One region of the Serratia sp. TSA_105.2 genome, then DNA from elsewhere that is predicted to be linked to it. Evidence: predicted binding sites of a transcription regulator. Region 1 holds the regulator's gene; the other holds the start of a gene.

Region 1 (8,035 bases):
CAACACCACCAGCGCATCCACCGCCACCGGCACCGCCAGCGGCGCGTAGCCGTAACGGTGTTCGAACGCCGAAACCTCGGCCGCCTTCATCGGCCGGCTCATCGGGCCCAGCTGCGCGGCGCCCGCCGCCAACGCGGTCGGCGCGGTCGACGAGCCGGCGGCCTGGATCTGCAGGTTAACGTTGGGGTAATGCTGACTGAAGTCCTGCGCCCACAGCGCCATCAGATTCGCCAGGGTGTCGGAGCCGACGCTGGACAGGTTGCCCGCCAGCATGCCGTCGGGCTGCGCCAGCGCGCCGCGTCCGGCCAGCAGCGCCAGGCAAAGCAACAGCCCTCGGGTTATTCGGGTCATACCGGTGTCTCGCGTTAATTTTTCACCGCATTCTCTGATAAAGCGGCGGGAACAATCAACCGGTTGGGTAAGGTAAAGATAAAGCGGGTGCCGATCCCCGGCTCGCTGAGGATCTCCAGCCGCGCGTCGTGATGGCTGAGCGCGTGTTTGACGATCGCCAGCCCCAGCCCGCTGCCGCCGGTTTGGCGCGAACGGGCCTTGTCGACGCGGTAAAAACGCTCGGTCAGGCGCGGAAGGTGTTCGGCGGCGATGCCCGGCCCGTTATCGCTGACCTGGAACTGCGCGCCGTGCGCCGTTTGCTGCCAGCTCACTTCGATATGGGTGCCCTTCGGCGTATGATTAACCGCGTTGTACACCAGGTTAGACACCGCGCTGCGCAACTGGTCTTCATTACCGAACACGTTGAGTTGTTCGTTAACCCGGAAGCTGATCTCGTGATTGCCGCCGCTCAGCGACTGCGCCTCGCGCTGCAACACCCGCAGCATCAGCGGGATATCCACCCGCTCGTTCATGTCGACATTGGGCGCCGCCTCGATGCGCGACAACGTCAGCAGCTGCTTGACCAGCCCGTCCATCCGGCGGGTCTGCTCTTGCATGGTGCCGAGCGCCTTGCTGCGCAGCGAGCCGTCTTGCTCTTCGTCGCCCATCATCTCCAGGTAGCCCTGCAGCACCGTCAGCGGCGTGCGCAGTTCATGGCTGACGTTGGCGAAGAAGTTGCGCCGCGCGCCCTCCAGCTGGCGCATCTGGGTGACGTCGCGCGCCACCATCAGCAGTTGCCCTTCGGAATAAGGCATCACGCGGAATTCGACGTAGTGTTCGTTGTTCAGCTGCAGCGTCAGCGGGCGCGAGAACTCTTGCTGTTGCAGGTAGTGGCTGAATTCCGGATAACGCAACAGGTTGAGGATGTGCTGGCCGTTGTCTTCCGGCCAGCGAAAGCCGAGCAGATGCTGCGCCAGCCCATTACACCAGAAGATATTGCCTTCGACGGTGGTCATCACCACCGCATCAGGCAGCGATTCGGCCCCGCTGCGAAAGCGCTTGATCAGCAGCGCCAGCTCGCGCCGGCGGCGGCGATTGCGCTGCTGCATCTGATACAGGCCATAGAACAGCGGCTCCCAGCTCCAGCGGCCGGGCGGCGGTGTCATACTGCGGTCGATCCACAGCCAATGGGAGAGTTTGAGCTGGTTGTAGAAATTCCACACCAGCGCCGCCAGCGCGGAGGCCAGCAGGAACCAGGGCAGATAACCGAAAATCAGCCCCAGCAATAAGGCGGGCAGACAAAAAAGAGCCAGCTCCAGAGCCAGCCTCTTCCACGACAGACGTTCTAACACGGCATATTCTCCAGCGCGGCGCGATCAGTAGCGCGTTGAGAACCGGTAGCCGGTGCCCCGAACGGTTTGAACCATTTTATCATGCCCACTGGTTTCTAACGCCTTGCGGAGCCGACGGATATGCACGTCAACGGTACGGTCTTCCACATAAACGTTAGTGCCCCAGACGTGATTAAGCAACTGCTCACGGCTATAAACCCGCTCCGGGTGGGTCATAAAGAAGTGCAGCAGCTTGAACTCGGTCGGCCCCATGTCCAGCGCCTGATCGTTAGCCATCACGCGGTGGGAGGACGGATCCAGGCTCAGCCCTTGCATTTCAATCACTTCTTCCACCGCCATCGGTGAAATGCGGCGCATGACCGCCTTGATGCGCGCCACCAGCTCCTTGGGCGAGAACGGCTTGGTAATGTAATCATCCGCCCCCACTTCCAGGCCGCGCACGCGGTCTTCCTCTTCGCCACGCGCGGTCAGCATCATGACCGGAATATCGCGGGTCAGCGCTTCGCGCTTCATATGTTTGATAAACTGAATGCCGGAACCGCCGGGCAACATCCAGTCGAGCAACACCAAATCAGGGAACGGCTCAGACAGGCGCGTCACGGCGCTGTCATAATCCTCGGCTTCCAACGGTTGGTAACCATTCTGTTCCAACACAAAGCACACCATCTCACGGATCGGCGCTTCGTCTTCCACCACCAGTATGCGTCTTGCCATCGTCAATCCTGCCAATGTGTTAGCGACTTTGCGGGCGCCATTATGCGTCAGTTTTGTGACACTTTTATGAAAAAAAGCGGCTGTTATAGGCAGTAAGCATAGCGATTATTTCCCGGCGCAAAGAAAAATCATTCCGTAGTCGTCGCCATTGCGTCGGGACAGCCGCCGCCGCGGCCTTTATAATCATCGCCATTACTTTTGCATCCGGGAGTGTCATGCGCCTGATCCACACCTCTGACTGGCATCTTGGCCAGTACTTTTTCACCAAAAGCCGCGCCGCCGAGCACCAGGCTTTTCTGAACTGGCTGATCGAACAGATCGAGCAGCAGCAGGTGGATGCGCTGATCGTCGCCGGGGATCTGTTCGATACCGGCTCGCCGCCCAGCTACGCCCGCGAGCTGTACAACCGCTTCGTGGTGGAACTGCAGCGCACCGGCTGCCAACTGGTGGTGTTGGGCGGCAACCACGACTCGGTAGCGACGCTGAACGAATCGCGGGAACTGCTCTCTTGCCTGAACACCACGGTGATCGCGAGTGCGCAGGGCTCCCTTGAGCAGCAGATCGTGGTGCTGAATCGGCGCGACGGCCAGCCGGGCGCCGTGCTGTGCGCCATCCCGTTCCTGCGGCCGCGCGATCTGCTCACCAGCCGCGCCGGCGAATCCGGCGCGCAAAAACAGCAGGCGCTGCAGGAAGCCATCGCCGAACATTACCAAACGCTGTATCAGGCGGCCTGCGACCGCCGCGAGCGGCTGGGCCTGCCGCTGCCGATCGTCGCCACCGGCCACCTGACCACCGTCGGCGTCACCACCTCCGACTCGGTGCGCGACATCTATATCGGCACCCTCGACGCCTTCCCGGCGCAGGCCTTCCCCCCTGCCGATTACATCGCGCTGGGCCACATTCACCGCGCGCAGAACGTCGCCAAGTCGGAACATATTCGCTATAGCGGTTCACCGATTCCGCTCAGCTTCGATGAACTGGGCAAAGCCAAAAGCGTCTTCCTGGTCGATTTCGCCGACGGCGCCCTGCAGCAGGTAGAGGCGTTAACGATCCCGCAGTTCCAGCCCATGCAGCTGATCAAAGGCGATCTGGCCGAGATCGAACGGCAGCTGCAGCAATTTGCCGACTATGCCGGCGAGCTGCCGGTGTGGCTGGATATCGAAGTGGCGACGCAGGACTACCTCAGCGATATCCAACGCCGCATCCAGCTGATGGCGGATGAGCTGCCGGTGGAAGTGGTGCTACTGCGGCGCAGCAAAGAGCAACGCCGCCAGGCGATCGCGCAGCAGGATAAAGAAACGCTGAACGAGCTGAGCGTCAATGAGGTGTTCGAACGGCGCCTGGCGCAGGAGGCCGACATGCCCGAAGCGCGCCAACGGCGGATGCATCAACTGTTCCGCCAGGTGGTCGAGGCGGTGCAGCACAATCCTGAGGAGACCCAACCATGAAGATCCTCAGCCTGCGGTTAAAAAACCTCAACTCGCTGCAGGGCGAGTGGAAAATTGACTTCACCGCCGAGCCGTTCGCCAGCAACGGCCTGTTCGCCATTACCGGCCCGACCGGCGCGGGCAAAACTACCCTGCTGGACGCCATCTGCCTGGCGCTGTACCACCAGACGCCGCGTCTCAACGTCACGCCGAGCCAGAATGAACTGATGACCCGCCACACCGCAGAATCGCTGGCGGAGGTCGAATTCGAGGTCAAGGGCGTCGGCTATCGCGCCTTCTGGAGCCAGCGCCGCGCCAAAAACGCGCCGGACGGCAATCTGCAGGCACCGAAGGTCGAACTGGCGCGCCGCGAGGACGGCAAGATCCTGACGGATAAAGTGCGCGATAAGCTGGAGATCACCGCTGCCATCACCGGGCTGGACTTCGGCCGCTTCACCAAATCGATGATGCTGTCTCAGGGGCAGTTCGCCGCGTTCCTCAACGCCGACGCCAACGATCGCGCCGAGCTGTTGGAAGAGCTGACCGGCACCGAAATCTACGGGCGGCTGTCCGAACAGGTGTTCGAATCCCACAAGCAGGCCAAAACCGACCTGGATGCGTTGCACCAGCGCGCCAGCGGCATCGAGCTGCTGAACGATGAACAGCGCCACTCCCTGACTGAACGGCTGGCGGCGCTGAGCGCGCAGGAAAGCGCTCTCGGCAAGCAAGCCCAGCAACAGCAACAGGCGCTGAGCTGGCTGCAGCAATGGCAGCGCCTCCAGCAACAGCAGAATGAGGGTCAACTACGGCTGGAAACCGCCCAGCGCGAGCAGGCCGAGGCCGCCCCGCAGCTGCAGCGGCTGGCGCTCAGCGAACCGGCCGAGAAATTGCGGCCGCTGCGCGGCGAACGCGATCGCTGCCGCGCCGAGCTGCAGACGCTACAACAGCAGGCAGCCCAGCTGACGCAGCAACAGGAGCAGCACTCGGCGCAGCTGGCGCCGCTGCAGCTGGTGGTGGAAAAGGCCCGTCAGGCGCAGCAAGCCCATGCCGAGCATATGCGGCAGCAGCAACAGCTGATCGATGACCAGGTCGCCCCGCTCGACCATCAGATCGCCCAACTGCAGTCGACGCAGGCCGAGCGGCGACAGGCCGGCGATGCCGCCGCGCAGCAGTGCGCCCAGCAGCAGACCGCACTGGAGCAGCTCACCACCCAGCGCAGCCAACTGACAGCGCAGGCCGCACAGCATCAGCAGCGGTTGAACGCGCTGACCGAAGCGCTGGCCGCTCAACAGCAACAACGGCAGGCGCTGGAGGCGCAAACCCCGCTGGCCCCGCTGCGCCAGCGCCTGAGCGCTCTGGCGGATCTGCGCCCGACGCGCCAGCAGTTATTCACGCTCTCTTCCCTTTACCGTCAGACCCGCGAGCGTCTGGCTCGGCAACAGGCGGAACACGCCGAGCGGCAAATGCAGCTCGCCGGGCTGCAACACCAACTGGAGAACGCGCGTCAGCAATTCAAACAGCACAAGGCACAGCTGCAGGAAGTGGAGCGGATCCACGAGCTGGAAAAACGCATCGTCAGCCTGGAAGCGGAGCGCGCCCTGTTGCAGAGCGGCGCCCCCTGCCCGCTGTGCGGCTCCACCAGCCACCCGGCGGTGGAGCAATATCAGGCGGTGCAGCCTTCGGCGACGGAACAACGCTTGGTTGAGATGCGCACCCTTGCCGAGAAACTGCAAACCCAGGGCACCGAGCTGCGCACCCGCTGTGAAGGCCTGCAAGAGCAGCAGCAACGCCAGCAACAGGCTATCGCGCAGGATGAGCAGCAACTGGCTGCCCAACAGCAACAGTGGCAGCAGCTCAGCGCGCCGCTGGCATTCGACTTTACGCTGGCGGAGGGCGAGCAACTCAGCGCCTGGCTGAGCGGCTGCGACGACGAAGAGCGGCGTGGGCAGCACGCGCTGCAGCAGCATGAACAGGCGGCGCAGGCGGTACAGCAGGCAAAAGACGCGCTCGCCGCTCTGCAAACGCAGCAGCAGCAGGCGCAGCAACAGCTGGCGCTGCTCGAAGAGCGCTTTACGCTGCTGCAGAAAACCCACGCCGACAGCCTGCAACAGCAGCAAGACCTGCATCAACGCTGGCAGGAAGGCGAGAAAACCCTTGCCGAACGGCGCGCGCAGCGGCTGGCGCTGTTCGGCGAACAGCGGATCGCCGAGGTGCGCGAACAGCTGCGCGCCAAACAAACCGCCTGTGAACAGGCCAGCTTGCAGGCCGCCGAGCAATGGCAAAAGGCGCAGGAACTGCGTGAGCGCCTGGCCGGCCAGCAGGCCGGGTTGCAACAGCAGCACAACCAAATGCAGGAACGGCTGCAGCAGACGGAGCAGCAATGGCAGCAGGCGCTGGCCGACAGCGAATTTGCCGATGAAACCGCCTTCGCCGCCGCGCTGCTGGACGATGCCCTGCGCCGCGAATTGCAGCAGCGCAAAGAGCAGCTGCAACAACGGCAGGTAGAGGCTGCGGCTCTGCTGGCTCAGGCGACGCAAACGCTGGAGCAGCATCGGCAGAACCGCCCGGAAGGGGTGGATGAAGCTAACGCGGATCTCGACGCGCTCACCCAATCGCTGGCCGAGCTGGCACAGCAGTTGAAGGCGCTGCAGCTGAGCCAGGGCGAACTGCGCAACCAGCTGGAAAGCGACGCCGCCCGCCGTCTCAATCAACAGGCGTTGTTCGAGCAAATCGCCCGCAGCCAGCAAGACTACGACGACTGGAGCTACCTCAACCAGCTGATCGGCTCGAAAGAAGGCGACAAGTTCCGCCGCTTCGCGCAGGGGCTGACGCTCGATCATCTGGTTTATCTGGCCAACCTTCAGCTCGGCCGGCTGCACGGGCGCTACCTGCTGCAGCGCAAGACCAGCGACGCGCTGGAGCTGCAGGTGGTGGACACCTGGCAGGCCGACGCGCTGCGCGATACCCGTACCCTGTCCGGCGGCGAGAGCTTCCTGGTCAGCCTGGCGCTGGCGCTGGCGTTGTCCGATCTGGTCAGCCACAAAACCAGCATCGACTCGCTGTTCCTCGACGAAGGCTTCGGCACGCTGGACGCCGAAACCCTCGATACCGCGCTGGACGCGCTGGACAGCCTGAATGCTTCCGGTAAAACCATTGGCGTGATCAGCCACGTCGAGGCGATGAAAGAGCGCATTCCGGTGCAGATCAAAGTGAAAAAGGTCAACGGGCTCGGCGTCAGCCGGCTGGAGGCGCACTTCAGGCTGGAATGATCCCACCGCGCGCGGCGCAGAAGTGTGACCGCGGCGGCACTCCGCGGTGAAAAGCGTTGAGCCGCGGCGAGCACGGGTTATTATGCAGGCATAACAGGATTGTTACTGTATCCCCTCCGCCGCTCAGGCCGCAGGACAGAAACATAAAATACAGGCAAAACCTGACGCCCGGGATCGCTTCCGGGCGTCAGGTTTTTTCGTTTTCAGGATGCTGAAACACCGGGAAAGACCATGAAAATCGCTAAAATACTCAATAATAACGTGGTGATTACGCTGGACGACCGTCAGGAAGAGACGGTGGTAATGGGAAAAGGAATTGGCTTTAAAAAGAAGCCCGGCGACACGCTGGACGAAAGCCTGATCGAAAAGGTGTTCACCCATAACGGTGGCGAAATCGCCGAGCGTTATAAAGAGCTGCTCTCCGAGATCCCGCTGGCCTGCGTCACCACCGCCGACAGGATTATTACCCTCGCCCGCGAACGGCTGCCGGGCAAGTTGCATAACATCGTCTACATCACGCTGACCGACCACATCCATTTCGCTCTGCAGCGCCACGCGGAAGGGTTGGATATCAAAAATGCGTTGCTGTGGGAGATTAAAAAGCTCTATCCGGCCGAGTTCGCCGTCGGCCTGGAGGCGCTGGCCCTGATCGCCCAACGGCTGGATACCGCGTTGCCGGAAGATGAAGCCGGATTTATTGCCCTGCACCTGGTCAACGCCCAGCTTAACGACGAGATGCACAATACGCTGCACATCACCCGCGTGATGCAAGAGATCCTCAACCTGGTCAAATACCACTTCCGCTTTGATTACAACGAGGAAGCCCTGAGCTACCACCGTTTCGTCACCCATTTGAAATTCTTCGCCCAGCGCCTGCTGGGGAAAAACTACGTCGACAGCGACGACGACTCGCTGTATCAGGTAGTGAAAGAGAAATACCGTG
Region 2 (8,035 bases), on a different contig from region 1:
CTCTTTCTTTGGTTCCGTGGGCGGCAACGTGGTTGCCCAGGTGACCGGCATGGGGGACAAACCTTCCCTGTCGGATCTGATCGGGCCGGTGAAAGTGATGCTGCAGGCCTACGACGAAGGTCGTTTGGACAAGCTGTACATTGTCAGCAACAAATTTGTTAATACGATGTCCCAAGAGCCGCAGGTGCTTCAGCTGCTGCCGTTACCGCCAGCCGATGACGAAGAGCTGAAGAAAACGCCTTGGGATTACCTGTATGAACCCGATCCAAAAGTGCTGCTTGATACCTTGCTGCGCCGCTATGTGGAGTCGCAGGTTTATCAGGGCGTCGTGGAAAACCTGGCCAGCGAGCAGGCCGCACGAATGGTCGCGATGAAAGCCGCAACCGATAACGGCGGTAGCCTGATCAAAGAGCTGCAGTTGGTATACAACAAGGCGCGTCAGGCCAGCATCACTCAGGAACTCACCGAGATCGTTTCGGGAGCCTCCGCGGTTTAAGCTAGGTTTACGAATTACGTAGAGGATTCAAGATGGCTACTGGAAAGATTATCCAGGTAATCGGCGCCGTGGTGGACGTCGAGTTCCCTCAGGATGCCGTACCAAAAGTGTACGACGCCCTTGAGGTAGAAAACGGCACCGAAAAGCTGGTGTTGGAAGTTCAGCAACAGCTGGGCGGTGGCGTGGTTCGCTGTATCGCAATGGGGACCTCCGACGGTCTGCGTCGCGGTCTGAAAGTGAACAACCTGGACCACCCGATTGAAGTGCCGGTGGGTAAAGCTACCCTGGGCCGTATCATGAACGTATTGGGTCAACCGATCGACATGAAAGGCGACATCGGCGAAGAAGAGCGTTGGGCGATTCACCGCGCGGCGCCAAGCTACGAAGAGCTGTCCAGCTCCCAGGAACTGCTGGAAACCGGTATCAAGGTAATGGACCTGATTTGTCCGTTCGCCAAGGGCGGTAAAGTCGGTCTGTTCGGCGGTGCGGGCGTGGGTAAAACCGTAAACATGATGGAGCTGATCCGTAACATCGCGATCGAGCACTCCGGTTATTCCGTGTTTGCGGGCGTGGGCGAGCGTACTCGTGAGGGTAACGACTTCTACCACGAAATGACCGACTCCAACGTTCTGGACAAAGTATCCCTGGTTTACGGCCAGATGAACGAGCCACCGGGTAACCGTCTGCGCGTTGCGCTGACCGGTCTGACCATGGCGGAGAAATTCCGTGACGAAGGCCGTGACGTTCTGCTGTTCGTTGACAACATCTACCGTTACACCCTGGCCGGTACCGAAGTGTCCGCACTTCTGGGCCGTATGCCATCCGCGGTAGGTTATCAGCCAACGCTGGCGGAAGAGATGGGCGTTCTGCAAGAACGTATCACCTCGACCAAGACCGGTTCCATCACTTCCGTACAGGCCGTTTACGTTCCTGCGGATGACTTGACTGACCCGTCACCAGCCACCACCTTTGCGCACTTGGACGCAACTGTGGTACTGAGCCGTAACATCGCTTCTCTGGGTATCTACCCGGCCGTTGATCCGCTGGACTCCACCAGCCGTCAGCTGGATCCGCTGGTTGTTGGCCAGGAGCACTACGACGTAGCGCGTGGCGTGCAGTCTATTCTGCAACGCTACCAGGAACTGAAAGATATCATCGCGATCCTGGGTATGGACGAGCTGTCTGAAGAAGACAAACTGGTCGTATCCCGTGCGCGTAAGATCCAACGTTTCCTGTCTCAGCCGTTCTTCGTGGCAGAAGTCTTCACCGGTTCTCCGGGCAAGTTCGTATCGCTGAAAGACACCATCCGTGGTTTCAAAGGCATTATGGACGGCGACTATGACCACCTGCCGGAGCAGGCGTTCTACATGGTTGGCACCATTGAAGAAGCAGTGGAAAAAGCCAAGAAACTGTAACGCCTTGAGAGGAGGGTGATATGGCTATGACTTACCATCTGGATGTAGTCAGCGCGGAAAAACAGATGTTTTCCGGCCTGGTGCAGAAGATCCAGGTGACAGGCAGCGAAGGTGAACTGGGGATCTTCCCTGGCCATGCGCCGCTGCTGACTGCCATCAAGCCTGGCATGGTGCGTATTGTTAAGCAGCACGGTGAAGAAGAGTTCATCTACCTGTCCGGCGGCATCCTTGAGGTGCAGCCGAGCGTGGTTACCGTGCTGGCGGACACTGCTATCCGTGGTACTGACCTCGACGAAGCGAGAGCGTTGGAAGCTAAGCGTAAAGCTGAAGAACACATTCGCAGCTCTCATGGCGATGTCGACTATGCTCAGGCATCCGCTGAACTGGCGAAAGCGATCGCAAAACTGCGCGTTATCGAGCTCACCAGAAAAGCGATGTAATGTTTGGGTGCCTGGCACCCAACTTTAAGAAAGCGGCCTATAGGGTCGCTTTTTTTTTACTTTAAAATAAGCATTTCAGCCCGGCGGGCGGTGTGGTGTATAACCCCTGATATCGGGAAATAAATGTCGTCGATCGCCGACAGTTTTTTCGTCCTGAAGCCGAATCGGCCATGATGGCGACAGGCCAAGAGCCGCGCGGCCTGCGCCGGGTTCGTGATGAGAAATATGTAGTAATATCGTCGCTAAACGGTTTTACTTTCGTCTATCAAAATGGAGTTATCAGGTTGCTTATGTCGAACAGCGCAATGAGCGTGGTCATCCTCGCCGCAGGCAAGGGTACGCGCATGTATTCCGATCTTCCCAAAGTGTTGCATCCTTTGGCCGGCAAGCCGATGGTGCAGCACGTCATTGATGCCGCGATGAAACTGGGCGCGCAACATGTTCACCTGGTATACGGCCACGGCGGCGATTTGTTGAAAAGCACGCTGACTGACGGCGCGCTGAACTGGGTGCTGCAGGCCGAGCAACTGGGTACCGGTCATGCAATGCAGCAGGCTGCGCCGCACTTTGCCGACGATGAAGACGTGCTGATGTTGTACGGCGATGTGCCGTTGATCTCCGTAGATACGTTGCAACGCCTGCTGGCGGCCAAACCGCAGGGCGGCATCGGTCTGCTGACGGTCAAGCTGGACGATCCAAGCGGTTACGGCCGTATCGTGCGCGAGCAGGGCAACGTGGTGGGCATCGTCGAACACAAGGATGCCAGCGAGGCGCAGCGCCAGATTAACGAAATCAATACCGGCATCCTGGTGGCGAACGGGCGCGATCTGAAGCGCTGGCTGGGGATGTTGAATAACGACAACGCACAGGGCGAGTTTTACATCACCGATATCATTGCCTTGGCCCATGCCGACGGCAAAAAAATCGAGGCTGTACACCCGTCGCGCCTGAGCGAAGTGGAAGGCGTAAACAACCGCCTGCAGTTGGCGACCCTGGAGCGCGTATTCCAGTCGGAACAGTCTGAAAAGCTGCTGTTGGCCGGCGTGATGCTGCTGGATCCGGCGCGTTTCGATCTGCGCGGGGAACTTGTTCACGGCCGAGACATCACTATTGATGCGAATGTGATTATCGAAGGTCACGTCAAGCTGGGCGACCGGGTGAAAATCGGCGCCGGCTGCGTGCTGAAAAACTGCGTGATTGGCGATGACTGCGAGATCAGCCCTTACAGCGTGCTGGAAGACAGCGTGCTGGAAGCCGACTGCACCGTGGGGCCGTTCGCCCGCCTGCGCCCAGGCGCGGAGCTGGCGGCAGGGGCTCACGTCGGCAACTTCGTGGAAATGAAAAAGGCGCGCCTGGGCAAAGGCTCCAAGGCCGGCCACCTCAGCTACCTGGGCGATGCCGAAATTGGCGATGACGTGAATATCGGCGCCGGCACCATCACCTGCAACTACGATGGCGCCAACAAGCACAAGACGGTAATCGGCGACGGCGTATTCGTCGGTTCCGATACTCAGCTGGTGGCGCCGGTGTCGGTCGGCAAAGGCTCCACCATCGCCGCCGGCACCACGGTGACGCGCGATATCGCTGAGAACGAACTGGTGCTGAGCCGCGTCAAGCAGGTGCACATTCAGGGCTGGCAACGTCCGGTGAAGAAGAAGTCATAGTGTGTTTTGCGTTGGGCTCCGTTCACGAGCCCAATACAAAACATAATAACCCCCACCATCTACAGGCTCGGGGGGCGCACGGTAAAAACCGGCAAAAATCAGGTCAAGGCATCGAAAGCGCCCATGAAGGGCGTTCATTAGGAATATAATTGATGTGTGGAATTGTAGGCGCAGTAGCGCAACGTGATATCGCAGAAATCCTGTTGGAAGGTTTACGTCGTCTCGAGTACCGCGGTTATGACTCCGCCGGTCTGGCGGTGGTCGACGAGAAAGGCAACGTCAGCCGCCTGCGCCGCGTAGGCAAGGTGCAAAAACTGGCCGAAGCGGCGGAGCAGACCGATCTGCACGGCGGTACCGGCATCGCTCACACCCGTTGGGCAACGCACGGTGAACCGACCGAGGCGAACGCGCACCCGCATGTTTCCGACTACATTACCGTAGTGCATAACGGCATCATCGAAAACCATGAACCGCTGCGCGAACTGCTGATCGAACGCGGTTATCGCTTCAGCTCCGAAACCGACACCGAAGTGATTGCGCACTTGGTGCACTGGGAACAACTGCAAGGCGGTACGCTGCTGGAAGTGGTTCAGCGCGTGATCCCACAGCTGCGCGGCGCTTACGGCACCGTGGTGATGGACAGCCGCGATCCGAGCGTATTGGTCGCTGCGCGCTCCGGCAGCCCGTTGGTTATCGGCCGCGGCGTCGGGGAAAACTTCATTGCTTCCGACCAGCTGGCGCTGCTGCCGGTCACCCGCCGCTTCATCTTCCTGGAAGAAGGCGACGTGGTGGAAGTGACTCGCCGCACTGTCAACATCTTCGACAAGCAGGGCAACGCCATCGAGCGCCCTGAGATCGAATCCCAGGTGCAGTATGACGCCGGTGACAAGGGCGCTTACCGTCACTACATGCAAAAAGAGATCTACGAACAGCCGCTGGCGCTGAAAAATACCCTGGAAGGGCGTTTCAGCCATGGCCAAATCAATCTGAGCGAGCTGGGCCCGCGCGCCGACGAGCTGCTGGCCAAGGTGCAGCACGTACAGATCATTGCCTGTGGCACTTCTTACCACTCCGGCATGGTGGCGCGCTACTGGTTTGAAGCGTTGGCCGGCGTGCCATGCGATGTCGAGATCGCGTCAGAGTTCCGTTACCGCAAATCGGCGGTGCGTCCAGGCAGCCTGATCATCACCCTGTCGCAGTCCGGCGAAACCGCCGACACATTAGCGGCGCTGCGCCTGTCCAAAGAGCTGGGTTATCTCGGTTCGCTGGCCGTTTGTAACGTTGCGGGTTCTTCGCTGGTGCGCGAATCCGATCTGGCGTTGATGACCAAGGCCGGCACGGAAATCGGCGTAGCTTCGACCAAAGCCTTCACCACGCAGCTCACCGTGCTGCTGATGCTGGTGGCGCGTCTGGGCCGTCTGAAAGGCATGGCTGAAAGCGTGGAGCAGGAGATCGTGCACGGCCTGCAGGCGTTGCCGGCGCGCATCGAGCAGATGCTGTCGATGGATAAAGAGATCGAAGCGCTGGCGGAAGGCTTCTCCGACAAGCACCATGCGCTGTTCCTCGGCCGCGGCGATCAGTATCCGATCGCCATGGAAGGGGCGCTGAAGCTGAAAGAGATCTCCTATATTCACGCCGAAGCTTATGCGGCGGGCGAGCTGAAACACGGCCCGCTGGCGCTGATCGACGCCGATATGCCGGTGATTGTGGTTGCACCGAACAACGAACTGCTGGAAAAGCTGAAGTCCAACATTGAAGAAGTGCGCGCGCGCGGCGGCCAGCTGTATGTGTTCGCCGATCAGGACGCCGGCTTTGTCAGCAGCGAAGGCATGACCATCATTCCTCTGCCGCACGTCGAGGAAATCGTGGCGCCGATCTTCTACACCGTGCCGTTGCAGCTGCTGTCTTACCACGTGGCGCTGATCAAAGGCACCGACGTTGACCAGCCGCGCAACCTGGCGAAGTCTGTCACCGTAGAGTAATCTGCCGCAGGTAAACTACAAAAGCCGGCCTTAGCGCCGGCTTTTTCATGAGCAACGCGAAAGATGACTGCGGCGCCGATTCAGGGATAAACGTTGTCATATTCAAGCGGATAGGGCGTGGCCAAACGGTTTTTTTATTGCTTGGCAATTGCGCTGTTTTTGATGTAACAAATTGATTTTAATATAAACAAACACACCTCAGACGCACTGTAATATAACTGTCATATTGCGTACATTTTTCTGTCACCAAACTGTCCTATTTTCCCTCCTGCAGCAATACTTACTCTGATTAAAACGACTCGAAGTCGATTTTAAGTATCCCATTAGGAGGGATTATGAAACTGATGCGTACCACCGTCGCCAGTATTGTGGCAGCGACCTTCTCCCTGACCACCGTGTCCGCGTTCGCTGCTGCCAGCCTGACCGGTGCAGGTGCGACATTCCCCGCTCCGGTTTACGCCAAGTGGGCAGATTCTTATCAGAAAGAAACCGGCAACAAAGTTAACTATCAGGGCATCGGCTCCTCTGGCGGCGTGAAGCAAATCGTGGCCAACACCGTTGACTTTGGCGCCTCCGACGCCCCGCTGTCTGACGACAAGCTGGCGGCCGACGGCCTGTTCCAGTTCCCGACCGTGATCGGCGGCGTGGTGCTGGCCGTGAATATCCCGGGCATCAAATCCGGCGAACTGACTCTGGACGGTAAAACCCTGGGCGATATCTACCTGGGCAACGTCAAAAAATGGAACGATCCGGCTATCACCAAGCTGAATCCAGGCGTGAAACTGCCCGACCAGAACATCGCCGTGGTGCGCCGCGCCGACGGTTCCGGCACCTCGTTCGTGTTCACCAGCTACCTGTCCAAGGCCAACGCGCAGTGGAAAGAGAAGATTGGCGCCGGTTCTACCGTTAACTGGCCGACCGGTCTGGGCGGCAAAGGCAACGACGGCATCGCCGCCTTCGTTCAGCGTCTGCCTGGCTCTATCGGCTACGTAGAATACGCTTACGCCAAGCAGAACAACCTGGCTTACACCAAGCTGGTTTCCGCCGACGGCAAACCGGTCAGCCCGACCGAAGAGAGCTTCAGCAACGCGGCCAAAGGCGTGGATTGGAGCAAGACCTTCGCTCAGGATCTGACCGACCAGAAAGGCGACAACGTGTGGCCAATCACCTCCACCACCTTCATCCTGGTGCACAAAGAGCAGAAAAACCCTGCTCAGGGCGCCGAAGTGCTGAAGTTCTTCGACTGGGCTTACAAAACCGGCGCCAAGCAGGCGAACGAGCTGGATTACGCCACCCTGCCGACAGAAGTGGTTGAGCAAGTTCGCGCGGCCTGGAAAACCAACGTAAAAGACAGTTCAGGTAAAGCGCTGTACTAACAACGCAGGGGCGCGGGTTCGCCGCGCCCCACACAGTTCTTCAGGCTCCGATCCCGGTTGGGGCTGCCAGGGTTCAAACAGAGAGTAATCTATGGCTGAGTACAAGCCGACCATCAAAGCACCGGGCAAAAACGGTGACATCATTTTCAGCGCGCTGGTGAGACTGGCTGCGCTGATTACCCTATTGTTGCTGGGCGGCATCATCGTTTCGCTGATCTTCGCCTCCTGGCCAAGCATGCAGAAATTCGGCTTCGCCTTCCTGTGGACCAAAGAATGGGATGCGCCGGCGGAGCAGTTCGGCGCGCTGGTGCCGATCTACGGTACCGTGGTCACCTCGCTTATCGCGCTGATCATCGCCGTGCCGGTGAGTTTCGGCATCGCGCTGTTCCTGACCGAACTGGCGCCGAACTGGTTGAAGCGGCCGCTGGGCATCGCCATTGAGCTGCTGGCGGCCATCCCGAGCATCGTCTACGGCATGTGGGGCCTGTTCGTGTTCGCCCCGCTGTTCGCCGAATACTTCCAGACGCCGGTGGGCGAAGTGCTGTCGGGCATTCCGATCGTCGGCGAGCTGTTCTCCGGCCCGGCCTTCGGCATCGGCATTCTGGCCGCCGGGGTGATCCTGGCGATCATGATCATTCCTTACATCGCCGCGGTCATGCGCG

Evidence for each region. The regulator PhoB, encoded in region 1, activates phosphate uptake and scavenging genes when phosphate is short. The targets are predictions, from matches to a motif close to CTGTCATAAAACTGNCNNAT.
Region 2: the regulator PhoB is predicted to act here: its motif matches at 6,238-6,257, upstream of pstS (phosphate ABC transporter substrate-binding protein PstS).

The regions. Positions count from the first base shown of each region.
Region 1 covers NZ_JBQZFT010000002.1:840,207-848,241, forward strand. Annotated here, with positions in the region: gene ACUTSC_RS10445 (PstS family phosphate ABC transporter substrate-binding protein) at 1-351, opposite strand, end outside; gene phoR (phosphate regulon sensor histidine kinase PhoR) at 366-1,682, opposite strand; gene phoB (phosphate response regulator transcription factor PhoB) at 1,707-2,396, opposite strand; gene sbcD (exonuclease subunit SbcD) at 2,612-3,844, shown strand; gene sbcC (exonuclease subunit SbcC) at 3,841-7,092, shown strand; gene licT (BglG family transcription antiterminator LicT) at 7,324-8,035, shown strand, end outside.
Region 2 covers NZ_JBQZFT010000006.1:207,195-215,229, reverse strand. Annotated here, with positions in the region: gene atpG (F0F1 ATP synthase subunit gamma) at 1-496, shown strand, start outside; gene atpD (F0F1 ATP synthase subunit beta) at 529-1,911, shown strand; gene ACUTSC_RS18605 (F0F1 ATP synthase subunit epsilon) at 1,932-2,351, shown strand; gene glmU (bifunctional UDP-N-acetylglucosamine diphosphorylase/glucosamine-1-phosphate N-acetyltransferase GlmU) at 2,642-4,015, shown strand; gene glmS (glutamine--fructose-6-phosphate transaminase (isomerizing)) at 4,168-5,997, shown strand; gene pstS (phosphate ABC transporter substrate-binding protein PstS) at 6,333-7,373, shown strand; gene pstC (phosphate ABC transporter permease PstC) at 7,465-8,035, shown strand, end outside.